2 regions of the Pseudoduganella sp. GCM10020061 genome follow, and region 2 is predicted to be linked to the other one. Evidence: predicted binding sites of a transcription regulator. Region 2 holds the regulator's gene; the other holds the start of a gene.

Region 1 (8,167 bases), on a different contig from region 2:
GCAGTCGGTGATCCCTTGCGCAACATATTGGTGGTAGTTGGCGCAAAAATCATCGAGAGCGAGCCTGATAATTTTCATTTTGAATGGGACATGAACAACACACTTATTTTTTAAGATGGGTGGGCAAAGTTTTCCGTCCATGATGCGAAGGCCATTGAGGTTTACAGCGACGATCGGAATACCCAAGTCGATACAGCATTCGATTTCCCATCGCACGTACCGATACAGATTTTTTGTATTCTCCCCAATCAAGACAATGGCCTGCTTCGCGTTGGCCAGCCGCTCGCGTAACTTTCTTTTGACCGTAGACTCCGCACTGCCATCGCGCAGAGCATTAAGGTCGTGGGCATCGAAAAAATTAAAGTCGACCGTTTCGAGGGCATTCCACCCTTTCATTCGGCCATACGCCCAAATATCTTCATCCCCATCGAAGATCACATAAGTCTTATTTCGGTAACTCATTTGTCTCCTTTTTTTGCAAAGGGTGCAGTCGCCACGTTGTCGACTTAGGCGACTGCTAAGACAAGCAGCGATAAATCAATAATTAGTCCCAGTTCAGGGCGCCGCCGGTCTGGTACTCGGTCACGCGGGTCTCGAAGAAGTTGCGTTCTTTTTTCAGGTCGATCATCTCCGACATCCACGGGAACGGGTTTTCCTCGTTCGGGAACAGCGGCTCCAGGCCGATCTGCACCGCGCGGCGGTTGGCGATGAAGCGCAGGTAGCCCTTGAACATGGTGGCGTTCAGGCCCAGCACGCCGCGCGGCATGGTGTCTTCCGCGTAGCGGTACTCCAGGTCGACCGCTTTCAGGAACAGCGTCTTGATCTCTTCCTTGAAGGCCGGGGTCCACAGCAGCGGGTTTTCCATCTTGATCGTGTTGATCAGGTCGATGCCGAAGTTGCAGTGCATGGACTCGTCGCGCAGGATGTACTGGTACTGCTCGGCGGCGCCCATCATCTTGTTCTGGCGGCCCAGCGCCAGGATCTGGGTGAAGCCGACGTAGAAGAACAGGCCTTCCATCAGGCAGGCGAACACGATCAGGGACTTGAGCAGCTTCTGGTCCTGCTCCACGGTGCCGGTCTTGAACTCAGGATCGGTCAGCGTGTCGATGAACGGGATCAGGAACTGGTCCTTGTCGCGGATCGAATCGATCTCGTTGTAGGCGTTGAAGATCTCCTTCTCGTCCAGGCCCAGCGACTCCACGATGTACTGGTAGGCGTGGGTGTGGATCGCCTCTTCGAACGCCTGGCGCAGCAGGTACTGGCGGCACTCGGGGGCGGTGATGTGGCGGTAGGTGCCCAGCACGATGTTGTTCGCGGCCAGCGAGTCGGCGGTGACGAAGAAGCCCAGGTTGCGCTTGACCAGGCGGCGCTCGTCTTCGGACAGGCCGTTCGGGTTCTTCCACAGCTCGATGTCGCGCTGCATGTTCACTTCCTGCGGCATCCAGTGGTTGGCGCAGCCGGCCAGGTACTTGTCCCATGCCCATTTGTACTTGAATGGGACCAGCTGGTTCACGTCGGTCTTGCCATTGATGATGCGCTTGTCGTCGGCGTTAACGCGCTTTGCCACCTGCTCTGCGGTGGCGCCGGTGTCGGCTGGGGCTTGTGGACGCGCGGCTGGCGCGGCGCTGGAAGCGGCTTCGTCATCCCAAGATAGCATTGTGTTCGTCCTCGTTTATTTTGTAGGTGGTTCTGTTCTGGCTGAAAAGCTGGGGACGGTCCCCGTTGGGGACAGTCCCCTGGGCTTAAGGCGGGGGACAGTCCCATAGGGACAGTCCCCTCTTCGCTTAGGTTACTGGCAGGCTTCGCATTCCTCGAAACCGTCGTCGCCTGGACGCAGGTAGCAGGCGGCGCCTTCTTCGACTGCTGCCGGCGCTGCAGCTGCGGTGACCGCTGCTGCAGCCGCCGTCGCCGAGGCGGACATGCCGCCGTCCACTGCCACTGCGTTCAGCGCGCCGGTGCGGGAGGTCGACTTCTCCATGTGCGTCGCGGCGATCGTGCGCAGGTAGTAGGTGGTCTTCAGGCCACGCAGCCATGCCAGCTTGTAGGTCTCGTCCAGCTTCTTGCCCGATGCGCCGGCCATGTAGATGTTCAGCGACTGGGCCTGGTCGATCCACTTCTGGCGGCGCGATGCGGCTTCCACCAGCCAGGTCGGCGAGACTTCGAACGCGGTAGCGTAGATGTCGCGCAGGTCCTGCGGTACGCGGTCGATCTTGGAGAGCGAGCCGTCGAAGTACTTCAGGTCGGCGATCATCACTTCGTCCCACAGGCCGCGCGCCTTCAGGTCGCGCACCAGGTAGGCGTTGATCTCGGTGAACTCGCCCGACAGGTTGGACTTCACGTACAGGTTCTGGAAGGTCGGCTCGATGCAAGCGGACACGCCGATGATGTTCGAGATGGTCGCGGTCGGAGCGATCGCCACGCAGTTCGAATTGCGCATGCCGTGCTGCTTGATACGCTCGCGGACCACGGTCCAGTCCATCTTGGACGAGGTGTCCTGCTGCAGGTAGTCGGCGCCGCGCTCTTCGGCCAGCAGCTTGATCGAGTCCTGCGGCAGGATGCCGCGGTCCCACAGCGAACCGGCGTACGACTCGTAGCGGCCGCGCTCTTCGGCCAGCTCTGACGATGCCAGGTAGGCGTAGTAGCAGACGGCTTCCATCGAGGTGTCGGCGAACTCCACGCATTCCTGCGAGGCGAACGGCACGCGCATCATGTGCAGGCAGTCCTGGAAGCCCATCACGCCCATGCCGACCGGACGGTGGCGCATGTTCGAGTTGCGGGCCTTGTCGACAGCGTAGTAGTTGATGTCGATGACGTTGTCCAGCATGCGCATTGCGGTGCGCACGGTCTTCTGCAGCTTGACGTGGTCCAGCTTGCCCTCTTTCATGTGGGCCGGCAGGTTCACGGAGCCCAGGTTGCAGACCGCGATTTCCGATTCATTGGTGTTCAGGGTGATCTCGGTGCACAGGTTCGAGCTGTGGACCACGCCCACGTGCTGCTGCGGCGAACGGATGTTGCATGGGTCCTTGAAGGTGATCCATGGGTGGCCGGTCTCGAACAGCATCGACAGCATCTTGCGCCACAGGTCCAGCGCCTCGACCTTCTTGAAGACGCGCATTTCGCCGCGCGCCGCCTTGGCTTCGTAGCCGGTGTAGGCTTCTTCGAAGGCCTTGCCGACCTTGTCGTGCAGGTCTGGCGCTTCCGACGGCGAGAACAGGGTCCACTGGCCCTTTTCCATCACGCGCTTCATGAACAGGTCCGGAATCCAGTTCGCGGTGTTCATGTCGTGGGTGCGGCGGCGGTCGTCGCCGGTGTTCTTGCGCAGGTCGAGGAATTCTTCCACGTCCATGTGCCAGGTTTCCAGGTAGGCGCAGACCGCGCCCTTGCGCTTGCCGCCCTGGTTGACCGCGACGGCGGTGTCGTTCACCACTTTCAGGAACGGGACCACGCCCTGCGATTTGCCGTTGGTGCCCTTGATGTGGGCGCCCAGCGCGCGCACCGGGGTCCAGTCGTTACCCAGGCCGCCGGCGAACTTGGCCAGCAGTGCGTTTTCCTTGATCGCGTCGTAGATGCCTTCCAGGTCGTCCGAGACGGTGGTCAGGTAGCACGAGGACAGCTGCGAACGCAGGGTGCCCGAGTTGAACAGGGTCGGGGTCGACGACATGAAGTCGAAGGTCGACAGCAGGTTGTAGAACTCGATGGCGCGCGCTTCACGGTCGGTTTCGTTCAGCGCCAGGCCCATCGCGACGCGCATGTAGAACGCCTGCGGCATCTCGATGCGCACGTCGCGCACGTGCAGGAAGTAGCGGTCGTACAGGGTCTGCAGGCCGATGTAGCCGAACTGCAGGTCGCGGTCCGCGACCAGCGCCTTGGCCAGCTTGTCCAGGTCGAAGGTTGCCAGCTGCGGGTCGAGCAGTTCGTTGGCGATACCCTTGGCGATGTACTGCGGGAAGTAGGTCACGTAGTGCGCAGCGGCCTTCGCCTGCGGCACTTCCTGGCCGAACACTTCCTTGCGGATGGTGTGCAGCAGGATGCGTGCGGTCACCTGGCTGTACGCAGGATCCTTTTCCATCAGCGCGCGGGCGGCCAGGATGGCGGACTTGTGCAGTTCTTCGACCGGCACGCCGTCGTACAGGTTCTTGACGGTTTCGGCCTGGATGGCTTCGGCGTCGACGTGCTTTTCGAGGCCGACGCAGGCGGCGCCGATCAGGGAGCGGACTTCTTCGATGTCCAGCAGGCGGCGGGTGCCGCCGTCGACCACGTGGATCTGCGGTGCAGCCACGACTGGCGCGCCTTGCGCTTCACGCGCGGCCTTGCGCTCTTCCATCTGCTTGGCGCGGTACAGCACGTAGGCGCGCGCGACGTCATGCTCGCCCGAACGCATCAGGGACAGTTCCACCTGGTCCTGCACGTCTTCGATGTGGAAGGTGCCGCCGGACGGCTGGCGGCGCACCAGCGCAGCCACCACGTTGTTGGTCAGCTGTTCCACCAGGTCGCGAATGCTCGCGGACTGGGCGGCCTGGCCGCCGTTGACGGCGATGAAGGCCTTGGTCATCGCGACCGAAATCTTGGACGGCTCGAACGCGACCACGGCGCCGTTACGGCGGATGATGCGGTAGTCGCCGCGCGAAGCCGCCTCGGTGGCCGACACGTCAGCGCGTGGTGCGGCCGTGGTAGCGGAAGCGTGGGAAGTGGAAATGTCTTGAGAAGTTTGCATTGGGCCCCCAACAGTGCGACGGTCGTGCCGCCGCTTCGTTATTCATTAATAAGGCAGAAAAAACCCCGCCAACCGATGCCGCCAGCTGGCTTTCGCTTCAATTGTGTGGAATCTACTACTTGGGGAGAGTTCCCCGTTTTGCTACTACATCTAGTGATGAGTCTTAAGATGGGACTAATTGTAGTGCCTGAAATTGCCCTGTGCAACAACTCCAAACCTAAATTTTTGTCTATTTTTTTCCCGTGCACACTTGACTTTGGAAAGGCCGCGAACGGAAAGCCTTGCGCGGTTAGCGAGCACTAACTTACGTATGCATGAGGCTCCGGGAACGGGACTGTCCGCGGCGGCGCCAAGGCGGCAATACCGTCCCCGGCTTTTTGGCGGAATCGCCATATAAATAGTCATTTCCGCCAAACGCTGGCAGACGGGGCACCGCTATTCGGGCGCCTGGATGTCCAGCTTCTGCATCTGATAACGCAACTGCCGGAAGCTGATCCCCAGCAGTTGCGCCGCCTGGGTGCGGTTGAACTGCGTCTGCGCCAGTGCCCGCAGGATGATCTCCCGCTCCACCTGTTCCAAATAAGCGGGCAGGTCGCTCGGCAGCGTATCCGGCACATGGGGCAACGAGGGCCGCGCCGCAGCCGGCGCTACCGCCGGTGCGCCACGCTCGGCGACCTCCGGTTGCGCGGAAACCGGGTGCGGCGGCGGTGGCGCTGGCGGCACGAGCGCCGCTGCCGGCACCCGCTGCTCGGCCGGCCGCGCCGCCTTGAGCGACAAGTCCCCCACTTCGATCACGCCGTCCGCGGCAAATGCCAGTGCGCGTTCCAGCACGTTCTCCAGCTCGCGCACATTGCCCGGGAAGCTGTACGCCCGCAGCGCATCCATCACGCCCGGTCCCAGCCGCGCCGGAGCCTGCCGGGCCGGCGCCAGCCGCGCCAGCACCGCATCGGCCAGCATCGGCAGGTCGTCCAGGCGCTCGCGCAGCGGCGGCAGCGCCAGTTCGATGACGTTCAAGCGGTAGAACAAGTCCTGCCTGAACTTGCCGTTTTCAACACACTTCGCCAGGTCCTGGTGCGTGGCGCTGATGATGCGCACGTCCACCGGCTCCTCCACGGTCGCGCCGATCTTGCGCACGCGGCGCTCCTGGATCGCGCGCAGGAGCTTGACCTGCATCGCCAGCGGCAGGTCCGCCACTTCGTCGAGCATGAGCGTGCCGCCATTGGCGGCCTGGAAGAAGCCGTCGCGCTCGTCCGCCGCGCCCGTGAACGCGCCCTTGCGGTAGCCGAAGAACTCCGCTTCCATCAGCGCCTCCGGGATCGCGCCGCAGTTCACCGCGATGAAGGGCTTGCCGGCGCGCGTCGACTGCGCGTGGATTTCGCGCGCGGCCAGTTCCTTGCCGCTGCCCGATTCGCCGGTGATGGAAATCGGCGCCATCGAGCGCGCCAGCTTGCCGATCTGCGCGCGCAGCGCCTGCATTTTCTCGGAGCCGCCGATCAGGCGCGACGGCGGCGTGGCCGCGGCCGCGTCCGGACCCGGCGCGGACAGGCGCAGCGCGGACTGCACCATCACGCGCAGTTCGTCCAGCACCACGGGTTTGGAGACGTAGTCGAAGGCGCCCGCCTTGAGCGCGATGACGGCGTTGTCCGCCGAACCGTACGCGGTGACCACCGCGATCGGCGTCGACTTGTAGCTCGCGGCTACCTCGCGCACCAGTTCCAGTCCCAGCCCGTCGGGCAGGCGCATGTCGGTCAGCACCAGCGCGTAGCTGTTCTCCTTGAGGAAGGCGCGCGCTTCGCGCAGCGTCTCGGCGCTGTCGACGTCGAGCCCCATCCGCACGAGCGTGATCTCGAGCAGCTCGCGCAGGTCTGCTTCGTCGTCGACTACCAGGATGCGGGGTGAACTCATTGAGTGCTGCCTTTCAAATCTGCTTGCGCTAGATGCCGTTGCGCTGGCCGAAGGTGATCACGAACCTGCCGCTTGCCTTGCGCTGGTTGCCGTGCATGCCGTCGAAGCGGTATTCGTAGTCGAGGTTGGCGTGGTTGTTCATGCACAGTTCGCGCGCCAGGTACAGGCCCAGGCCGGTGCCTTTGCTGGAGGTGGTGTAGAACGGCTCGAACAGGTGGGCACGCACATCGGGCGTGATGCCGGGGCCGTCGTCCTGCACGTGCAGCTCGGTCCGGCCATCGCTCACGGCGTACAGCCGGATGCTGCCCGGCGCCCCGCTCGCGTAGCGCACCGCGTTGTTGAGCAGGTTGGCAATCACCTCGCGCAGGTGCAGCGGATCGAAGCGCACCGCCGGGTTGGACCGCGCCTCGAAAGCGACTATACCATCGGCCAGCTTGTGGGTTTCCTGGAACTCCGCCACCACCTCGGCGAGGAAGGCCTGCAAATGCACCGGCTCGCCGTGCGGCTGCACCTTGCGCGACAGCTGCAGGATGTCCTCGACCATGCGGTTCACGCGGCCGACGTTGTCGCCCACGATCTTGAGCAGGCGCTTGTGCGGCTTCTCGACCAGGTCCTCGGCCAGCAGCGACGTGGCATGGCTGATGGCCGAGAGCGGATTGCGCACCTCGTGCGCGATCGAGGCGGTTAGCCGCCCCATCGATGCCAGCTTGAGTTCCTGCGCCTGGTTCTCGATAGCGCTCACGTCCTGCAGGAAGATCACGCAGCGGTCGGACGCCGGGTCGGGCGTGTGCGCGCGTGCGAAACGCAGTTGCAGATGGGCGGAGGTGCCGCGCCGTCCGCTCCACACCGGCGCGCCGGCGCCGCCCGCGTCGGCCACCGGCTTGATATGGACGAACGCGACGCGCTGCCCGTCCGGATCGTCGATCCATGCCTGGAACGCTGCCAGGATCGGTTCGAGCGCGGGCGCGGCGGCCAGCAGGAAGCCTCCGCCCACCGGCCCCAGGCCCAGCATGCGGCGGGCCGCCGGGTTGGCGGCGAACACATGGCCGTCGCGCCCCGTCACCAGCACGCCGTCGCCCATGTCGGCCATGACGATCTCGTTGACGGCCTGCTGGATCGCCAGGTCCACGCCGCGGCGCACGGCCAGCTCTTCCTGCCAGATCAGCTTGGCCGCGAGCCGGTTGACCACGAACACCGCGGCGAAATAGGCGGCGCCATACAGGCCGGTCTGCAGGTATGGGATGTCGCCGTCGGCAATGAACACCTTGTAGGTGGTCTCGGCCAGCATGAACAGCGCCACCACCGACGCGCAGAACAATGCCAGCAGGAGCGGCGCCAGGATCGCGGCGCCTGCGAGCGGGAACAGGTAGAGGATGGCCAGCCCGCTGCGCAGGCCGCCCGCGACCACGTACAGTGTCGAGATGATCGCAATGTCGACCGCCACCTGCGTCATCAGCTGCAGCAGGAAGCGGCGGCGCACGAAATAAGTGAGCGCGGCGAACCCCAGCGCGAACGCCAGGTAGGCCATGCAGGCTTCGGTGTAGAGCC
Region 2 (8,167 bases):
CACTGCCCTGGCAAGTCCGGCTCCGTCCCGCGCAGTCGTCGTGGTGCCGGCGAGGACGAGCAGCGGCGGTATCGGAGAGGAATTGGCGCTGGTGGTTCCGGTCACACCCGCCGTGGCTGCACCGGCGTCGGCGCCGGCGTGGGCGAGCCCGCCCAGGGCCGAGAGCACGTAGGTGCGCGTGGCGGAAGTGCTGCACGGGTCCGCGGCAGGAACGGTCGACGTGGCGACCAGCACGCCGCCATCGGCAAGCGGCGGCGCAGTCATTCGCTCTCCCGTCCGGGCAGAGTCCGGAAAGTCGAAGTACCAGCCCTTGTGCCGCGCGTAGTCCACCGGCTCTCCCGCAACCCTGAAACCGGCACCGCTGCGCTCCAGCATGCGCACCGCGAGCTGGCTGCGCGAGCCCACGGCAGCGCCCTCCGCAAGGCTGTCGTACACCGCATACAGCGACTGGATTCCGCTACCGGAGGGGAGCGCGTCGCGCGCCTCCAGCATGCGGCCGGTACCGAACAGGACGAGATGCCCGCCGCCGGGCCCGTACACGATCCGTGGCGCGGAGCTGATCGGCTGGAGCGTGCCGCGCCCGTCCCGTGCAGTGAACAGCTGCGTGGCCGCGCCGCGCCATGGCGGGCTGCCGCGCAGATCGAAACGCCACAGGCGTCCCTGCAAGTCGCCGGCATAGGCATGGGTGACGCTGCCATCGGCTGCCAGCACGACCGAAGGCGGACCGAGCGCGTTCGCATCGCCGCGCTCCGCAGCAGCGGCATCGAAGCGGTAGTAATTGACGTTGATGCGCCAGCGCTCGCGGCGCGGCTTGTCGAGCGCAAGCAGAAACAGTGCACCGTCGGGCGCTCCGCCGTTCGCGTAGTTATTCAGCCCGCTGCTCACCAGCGCGAAATAACGGTAGCGCGGCGGCGCCTTTCCGCTGCTGACCTTCAGTTTGGCGATGACGGGAGGAGCAAGCACATGGCCCATCCTGCGGTCGTCCGCATCGGAGAACTGCCACAACTCGCCCGCTCCCGCCGCGAACGCCTCGGGACGGGTGATATCGATCGCGAACAGTCCCTTCGCGCCCATGCCATAGCCGGATGCGAGCACGGTGCGCCATGCGTCGCCGGTGTAGGCCTCCCCTGCACCCGGGCTCCCGTCCACCCATGCGCGGTGGGCGTAGCCGGGGCTGGCGAGCTGCGGCAGCGCGGGGTACAGGGCGCGCGGGACGTACGCGAAGCGCTCGATGCCGGTCGCGGCGTCGAAGGCGTGCAGCATGCCGTCGTTGGCGCCGACGTAGGCCAACGTCCTGCGGCCCGCATGCCGCTGCCGGAATTCCGCATACCCCTCGCCCTGCACCGACACCGAAGGCGGACCGACCACAAGGGGAACAGAACGCACGATGTCGCCCAGCATGCCTGCCCGCGCCCGCATGGACTTCCCTTCATCCCTGCGTTCGCCGCGCAGGTAACGGACCAGGTCCGGGTCCATGTCCACCACGCCCGGCTCGAAGGGGACGGCGGCGCCTGTGCCGTCCGGGCGCTCGATCGTGGTGAATATATTGCGTGTGGATGGCGGCGGCAGTTTGCCGGCCGCGCGCCACGAAGCGCCCGGTGCGATGCGGCCGTCGACAAGCTCGAACCGTGCAAGGTCGCCGGACCAGCTTGCACGGTCGTAGGATGACAGCAGGATGAATCCGCCGCGGCTGTCCACGGACGCTGTCGCCATCGCGGGCACCGAACCTTGCGGCCGCACCGCGCGCCGCGCCACTGCGAGGGCCGCCTCGCGCAGCCCGGCGGCATTGGCGCCATCGAACCAGGCGCCACGGGCCGCCAGCGCGAGCGGATTCAGGCCGGACTCCGGTGACGTCTGCAGGGCGAGCGTCTCGACGGTGCCGTCCAGGTCGGCGCGTATCGGCCGCGTGGAGGACCACAGCGCGGCGCCGGCCAGGTAGAACGAGCCGGTCCCGTCCGCCCCGCCCGCCTTGCGCGCCAGGTTGACCACGCCCGCATCGAGGCCCGCACGGTCGGTCCACGCCATGACATTGAACGGCTCCCCTGGCGCGAAGGTGTCCGCCGCCCTGCCCCGGTCGAGATAGGAGGTGACCCAGTTGCCGGGCAGGTAGCGGTCCTCCACGCCGAACGGCCGGGCGACCACTGCGACCGCATTGCGCTGGCACCTCGCCAGCAACGGATCGGGCTGCGGCCCGAGCACCGCAAGCTGGCCGTCGCTTCCCGCTGATGCATCCAGTGCACGGCCCTGCAGGTAGCGCAAAGCTTCGTAGTACAGCTCCGCGGTGGGTGCATATGCCTTGTAGATGCCATCGCGGCCGGTGCGGTTGATGACATTGATCGCGCCGCTCGCCGCCGCGCCGGTATTGTCCGGATCCCGCGCGAGCACACCGGTCTGTTCGTTCCATTCGGTGCGGATGTCCTTCAGCGGCGCGCGCAGCACGCCACCGTACAGGTTGCGGTCCTCGACACCCCGGCCGGTGAGGTAGGACATCACGCCGATCCGTGCGGCCGGCGCGATCTCCTGCAAGGCGCCTTCGGGCTTGCTCGCGCTGCCGCGCGGGCGGCACAGCGCCGGCCTGTCCGCTGCGTCGTCCGCGTCGCACACGCGCACCCGCGCCGCATATTCGCCGAGGTGCTTGTCGGAGACCAGCAGGCGGCCGGTCTTGCCGCGGCGTGGCGCGTCACAGCGCTTGCCGCGGTCGGTGCGGCTGAACAGGATGCGGTCGCGGCACGACACGATATGCAGCTCGCCCGCCCCGAACGGCGCCAGCCCCGTTCCGTCGGCCACCGTCTTGCGCGCGAAGTACTCCGGATGCGCATAGAAGTCCACGCCAGGCGGGCCGTCCGGAAGCACGGCGCGCTGGAGGACGGTCATGCCGGCGGTATCGATCCAGCGGTCGCCGCCGGTCAGGCCAAGACGCAAGAGATCCAGGCGCGATGTCGCCGCCCAGTTCAGGAAATTGCCACTGAAGCCGGCGCCGCACATGTGACGCGCGTCGGCGCGGCCGTGCGCGGAAAAGTATCCACGTTCAGGCGAGAGGTCCGCATCGCCGCCGGCGCCGCCGGGTTTGCCGCTCGCAGCGGGATAGCTGTAGCAAAGGCGCGGATTGAAGTAGCCGTCGTACGTAGTCGCAGTGTCATAGGGGGCGGTATAGGCGGCAGCCGCATCGCGGTAGGTCAGCGACAGCGCGATCAGCACGTTCGGCGGGACTGCGCCGCCGGGCGCGCCAGGCGGCACCTCCGGCACCTCGAGCGTCGGCGCAGCCAGGGCGAGTCCTGCCGCGCACAGGCATGCGGCGACGGCGCCTGCAATCGGGCGTAATGGTGTCATGGGTCCACCTTGCGGTAGACCGACTGAAGCACGACACGCGTCGTCTGGCGCGCGCCGAATCCCATTGCCGTGATGCGGTACACGTTCGGCATCGGCGCAGATGCGTCCTCGCCAGCGCGCTGCACGGGAAGCGCCTCGATGATGTACTGGGGCGGGCGCGCCGGTGCGGAGCCGCCGCCCGTCGCCATGACCGCGCCAGTAAATGCGCCATACGCCACCGCCCTCGCGACCTCTCCTGCCTGCGCCAGGTCGACCAGCTGCCAGGCAGGAAGCGGGTCCGTGCGCATGCATAAGCCGGCGTCGGGCTGGCCACGGCGCCCGCAGCCCGGAGCGAATCCGCCGGTGCTGCCGCTTGCGAACATCGCGGCGCGGACGGCATGCGCATCGCTTTCGATATCGCGTTCGGCGTCGCGCAGCGCCGCCTCAGCGGCCAGCAGCGCCACTTGCCGGTCCCGCTCGGCGCGCGCCTGCTTTTCGGCCGACAGCGCAGCCTGGGCGGCAGCGATGCCGATCGCCAGCACCGCGATCATCAGGAACAGCGTGACCGCGAGCGCGGCGCCCCGCTGCGGAATACGGCTGTGATTCGCGCGCTTCATACCGGCCGGTTCCGCAGCATGAAAGTCGCCGAGAACAGGCGCCGGTCCCGGTAGCGCAATGCCTCGGGCAGCTGCGCGGCCTCGATCACGGTGCCGGCATCGCCATCGTTGCCCGGGTAGCCGGGGCCGAACAGGTGGAACGCCTCCGGCATGTCGCCGCGCCGCGCGGTCCGGGTCCCATGCAGCAGCAGGCTGACACGCACCGCGCAGACCCTTTTCCAATGGGTCTTGCGGTTGAAGTCGCGCTCGCGCGCGGCGGCATTGGCGCCGGCCAGCGCCAGGCCGGCGTCACGCGCCGCGACCGCATCGGCATTTTCATACGTGTCGGGCAGGCCATCCTGCGGCGTATCGGTGTCGATGCCATACAGGACCTGCATGGTGTCGATGCCACGGGCAATCGCTTCCGCGCGCCAGGCGTTGGGACCCCGGTACTTGCAGCGCAACTCGGCGATGCCATCGACGCCGCGCGCGACGTAGAAGATGCTCCATCCGCGCACATCGTCGGTGACGGGGAAGCCTGCGCAATTGAGCACGCTGCCGTCCGGCGTGGCGGCGTAGCGTACGGCCAGAACGTCGCTGCCGTTGACTGCATCGTCGCGCGGGTGATCGAGCCCCGGCGCCGTGCCCGGGAGCGAGCGGCTGTCCAGCCCGAGTACCATTGCAGGTGCATCGCCGGCGTCCCCGACGAACTGGTCCCAGTCCACATACGATCCCTGGCGCACCGCCCTGCCCAGCGCATCGAGCGCAAAGCGCCCCGCGTCCTCCACCGTAGCGATGTCCTCCTGCGCCACGTAGCTCGCGTTGGACGCCACCATCAGCGACGCGGCGAACAGCGACACGGCCAGGCCGACCGCCATCGCCACCAGCAGCTCGGCCAGTATCCAGCCGCGACTTGCGCCTGCGCGACCCATGGCGTCTACTCCGGCACGGGCAGCGCGACGCGCGGCCCGTCATCGCGGGTGCGGGACGAGGTGGTATCGGACCTGCGTTCGCGCCAGCCGATCTTGATGACGTAGGGCGCGCCGGCGGCGTCGCTGCACGGCCACCGGAGCGATTCGCGCGACGCGTTCCATGGCTGGGCGTCGCGGCATACCTTGATGCGGCCGCCGGGGAACGATGCGGCCAGCGCCTGCGAGACGTCGTGGATGTCGAATGCGGCGAGCTGGGTGGAGTTGCAGGCGGCGCCCGCAAAGCATCGGGCGGGAGGCGCGGCCGGACCGGCGCCGTCGCCTGCGTCGTAGTCGAATACGTAAGCCACCAACGCCGACGGGTTGGCGCGCATCCGTTCGGCGAGCGTGGCGCCGAGGCGCACCGCGGCCGTCATGAGGTCCGAATCGTGGCGCATGCGCGTTGCGACGGCCTGCGTGCCCGCAGCGCCAAGGACGCCGGCCGCGAGCACGAACATCGCCACCAGGACCTCTATCAGGGAATAGCCGCCGCAGCGCATCGTCGCCTCCGAAAGTGCGTTGGGTTCAACGCATTTCCAAGGTAACGGGGTGGGTCAGGCCGAGCGTGAGGTGGCTCAACCGTGTGCGGGGATCGAATGGAGCCGGGGAAGGTCCCCTGCGGGGAGGGCTCCCTGGATTACTTGCGGGGCTTGCCGTCGGTACCGACTTCCGCGATCGCTTCCTGGAATTCGTTCAGGTCTTCGAAGTTCTTGTAGACGGAGGCGAAGCGGATGTACGCGACCTTGTCCAGGCGCTTGAGCTCCTGCATCACGAGCTCGCCGATGAAGCCGGAATCGACCTCGCGCTGGCCGCTGGTCAGCAGCTTTTCTTCGATGGCGGCGATGGCCATGTCGATCGCATCCGCAGGCACCGGCCGCTTGCGCAGCGCGAGCATCAGGCTGCCGCGCAGCTTGGACGACGCGTATTCGGTGCGCATGCCGTTCTTCTTCACGACGATCGGCATCGACAGCTCGACCCGCTCGAACGTGGTAAACCGTTTATCGCATTTGCCGCAGCGGCGGCGCCGGCGAATGGCGTCGATATCCTCCTGCACCCGGGTCTCGAGGACCTGGGTGTCGTCGTGGTGACAGAAGGGACACTTCATCGCCGGCGTGCCGAATCAGCTCAGGACGCGTACACAGGGTACTTGTCGGTCAGCTTCTTGACCTCGGCCTTGACGCGCTCGATGGTCGCCGCGTCGTGCGGGTTGTCGAGCACGTCGGCGATCAGGTTGCCGACCAGGGTCGCATCCTCTTCCTTGAAGCCGCGGGTGGTGAACGCCGGCGAGCCCAGGCGGATGCCGGAGGTGACGAACGGCTTTTGCGGGTCGTTCGGGATGCCGTTCTTGTTGCAGGTCATGTGCGCCTGGCCGAGGATCGCTTCCGCTTCCTTGCCGGTCAGGTTCTTGGCGCGCAGGTCCACCAGCATCACGTGCGATTCGGTGCGGCCGGACACGATGCGCAGGCCGCGCGCGATCAGCGCCTTGGCCAGCGCGTCGGCGTTCTTCACCACCTGCTTCTGGTAGTCGACGAACGACGGCTCCAGCGCTTCCTTGAACGCCACGGCCTTGCCGGCGATGACGTGCATCAGCGGGCCGCCCTGGATGCCAGGGAAGATCGCCGAGTTGATGGCCTTTTCGTGCTCGGCCTTCATCAGGATGATGCCGCCGCGCGGGCCGCGCAGCGACTTGTGCGTGGTGGAGGTGACGAAGTCGGCATGCGGCACCGGGTTCGGGTACACGCCCGCGGCGATCAGGCCGGCGTAGTGCGCCATGTCGACCATGAAGTAGGCGCCGACGTCCTTGGCGACCTTGGCGAAGCGCTCCCAGTCGATCTTCAGCGAGAACGCCGATGCGCCCGCGATGATCATCTTCGGCTTCTTCTCGTGCGCCAGGCGCTCCATCGCGTCGTAGTCGATGTCTTCCTGCTCGGTCAGCCCGTAGGAGACCACGTTGAACCACTTGCCCGACATGTTCAGCGCCATGCCGTGGGTCAGGTGGCCGCCTTCGGCCAGCGACATGCCCATGATCGTGTCGCCCGGCTTGAGCATGGCGAAGAACACGCCCTGGTTGGCCTGCGAACCGGAGTTCGGCTGCACGTTGGCCGCTTCCGCGCCGAACAGCTTCTTCACGCGGTCGATCGCGAGCTGCTCGGCGATGTCGACGAATTCGCAGCCGCCGTAGTAGCGCTTGCCCGGATAGCCTTCAGCGTACTTGTTGGTCAGCTGCGAGCCCTGCGCCTGCATCACGGCCGGCGAGGTGTAGTTTTCGGAGGCGATCAGTTCGATGTGGTCCTGCTGGCGCGCGTTCTCCTTCTGGATCGCGTCCCACAGTTCAGGGTCGATGTTGGCGAGCGTATGGTCTTTGGCAAACATGAAAACTCCAATCGATAATGTGCCGGGGCACGGGCGTGTCGAAGATTAAAGCCGGGGAGCCGTCCAGCAGAATGGCCGCCCCAACGCTTTCCATCGTTTTGGCTGCCCAGGCGAACGGCATTGGACATCTCACGTTCCCCGGTGGGTTCCCACCTTTTTTGCAGCGCGGTTGATCCGGCGCGGCATTTCGCCAGTCACGTGAGACGGAAAATGGAGCCAAGATTGTAAGTTAAGTCAGCACAAGCGGCAAGAAAGCCCCTATCAATATGCATGGTCATTGTCATACAATTCACCGCTATAACAATCATCAGGATCCCACATGATCGTATTGATCACAGGTGCAACGTCGGGCTTTGGCGCCGAAATGGCGCGAACTTTCGTTAAAAACGGTTATCAGGCCATTATTACCGGGCGCCGCGAGGACCGGCTGCGCGCGCTGGCGGACGAGCTGGGCGAAAACTGCCTGCCCGTGCCGATGGACATGACCAGCCGCACCTCGGTCGAGGACGCGCTGGCGATGATGCCCCAATCGTGGCGCCAGGTGGAGATCCTGATCAACAACGCAGGGCTCGCGCTCGGTACCGCGCCGGCGCAGGAAGCGCTGGTGGACGACTGGGAAACCATGATCGCCACCAACTGCACCGGCCTCGTGACGATCACCCGTGCGCTGCTGCCCTCGATGGTCGCGCGCGGTTCCGGGCTGGTCATCAACCTCGGATCGATCGCGGGCCACTACCCCTACCCCGGCGGGAACGTGTACGGCGCGACCAAGGCCTTCGTCGAACAGTTCACGCTGAACCTGCGTGCGGACCTGGTCGGCACGGGCGTGCGCGCGACCAACATCGCGCCGGGCCTGTGCGGGGGAACCGAGTTTTCCAACGTCCGCTTCAAGGGCGACGACGCGGCCGCATCCAAGGTGTA

What was found. The regulator NrdR, encoded in region 2, represses ribonucleotide reductase genes. The targets are predictions, from matches to a motif close to CACNANATNTNGTG.
Region 1: the regulator NrdR is predicted to act here: its motif matches at 4,857-4,870, upstream of ACFSQR_RS10050 (ribonucleoside-diphosphate reductase subunit alpha).

The regions. Positions count from the first base shown of each region.
Region 1 covers NZ_JBHUJS010000003.1:590,825-598,991, forward strand. The annotation lists gene ACFSQR_RS10040 (TIR domain-containing protein) at 1-462, opposite strand, end outside; gene ACFSQR_RS10045 (ribonucleotide-diphosphate reductase subunit beta) at 545-1,657, opposite strand; gene ACFSQR_RS10050 (ribonucleoside-diphosphate reductase subunit alpha) at 1,790-4,714, opposite strand; gene ACFSQR_RS10055 (sigma-54-dependent transcriptional regulator) at 5,150-6,619, opposite strand; gene ACFSQR_RS10060 (sensor histidine kinase) at 6,648-8,167, opposite strand, start outside.
Region 2 covers NZ_JBHUJS010000002.1:379,038-387,204, forward strand. The annotation lists gene ACFSQR_RS05530 (pilus assembly protein) at 1-3,330, opposite strand, end outside; gene ACFSQR_RS05535 (PilX N-terminal domain-containing pilus assembly protein) at 3,327-3,926, opposite strand; gene ACFSQR_RS05540 (PilW family protein) at 3,923-4,837, opposite strand; gene pilV (type IV pilus modification protein PilV) at 4,843-5,373, opposite strand; gene nrdR (transcriptional regulator NrdR) at 5,511-5,978, opposite strand; gene glyA (serine hydroxymethyltransferase) at 5,999-7,246, opposite strand; ZMP/ZTP riboswitch at 7,344-7,454, opposite strand; gene ACFSQR_RS05560 (SDR family oxidoreductase) at 7,566-8,167, shown strand, end outside.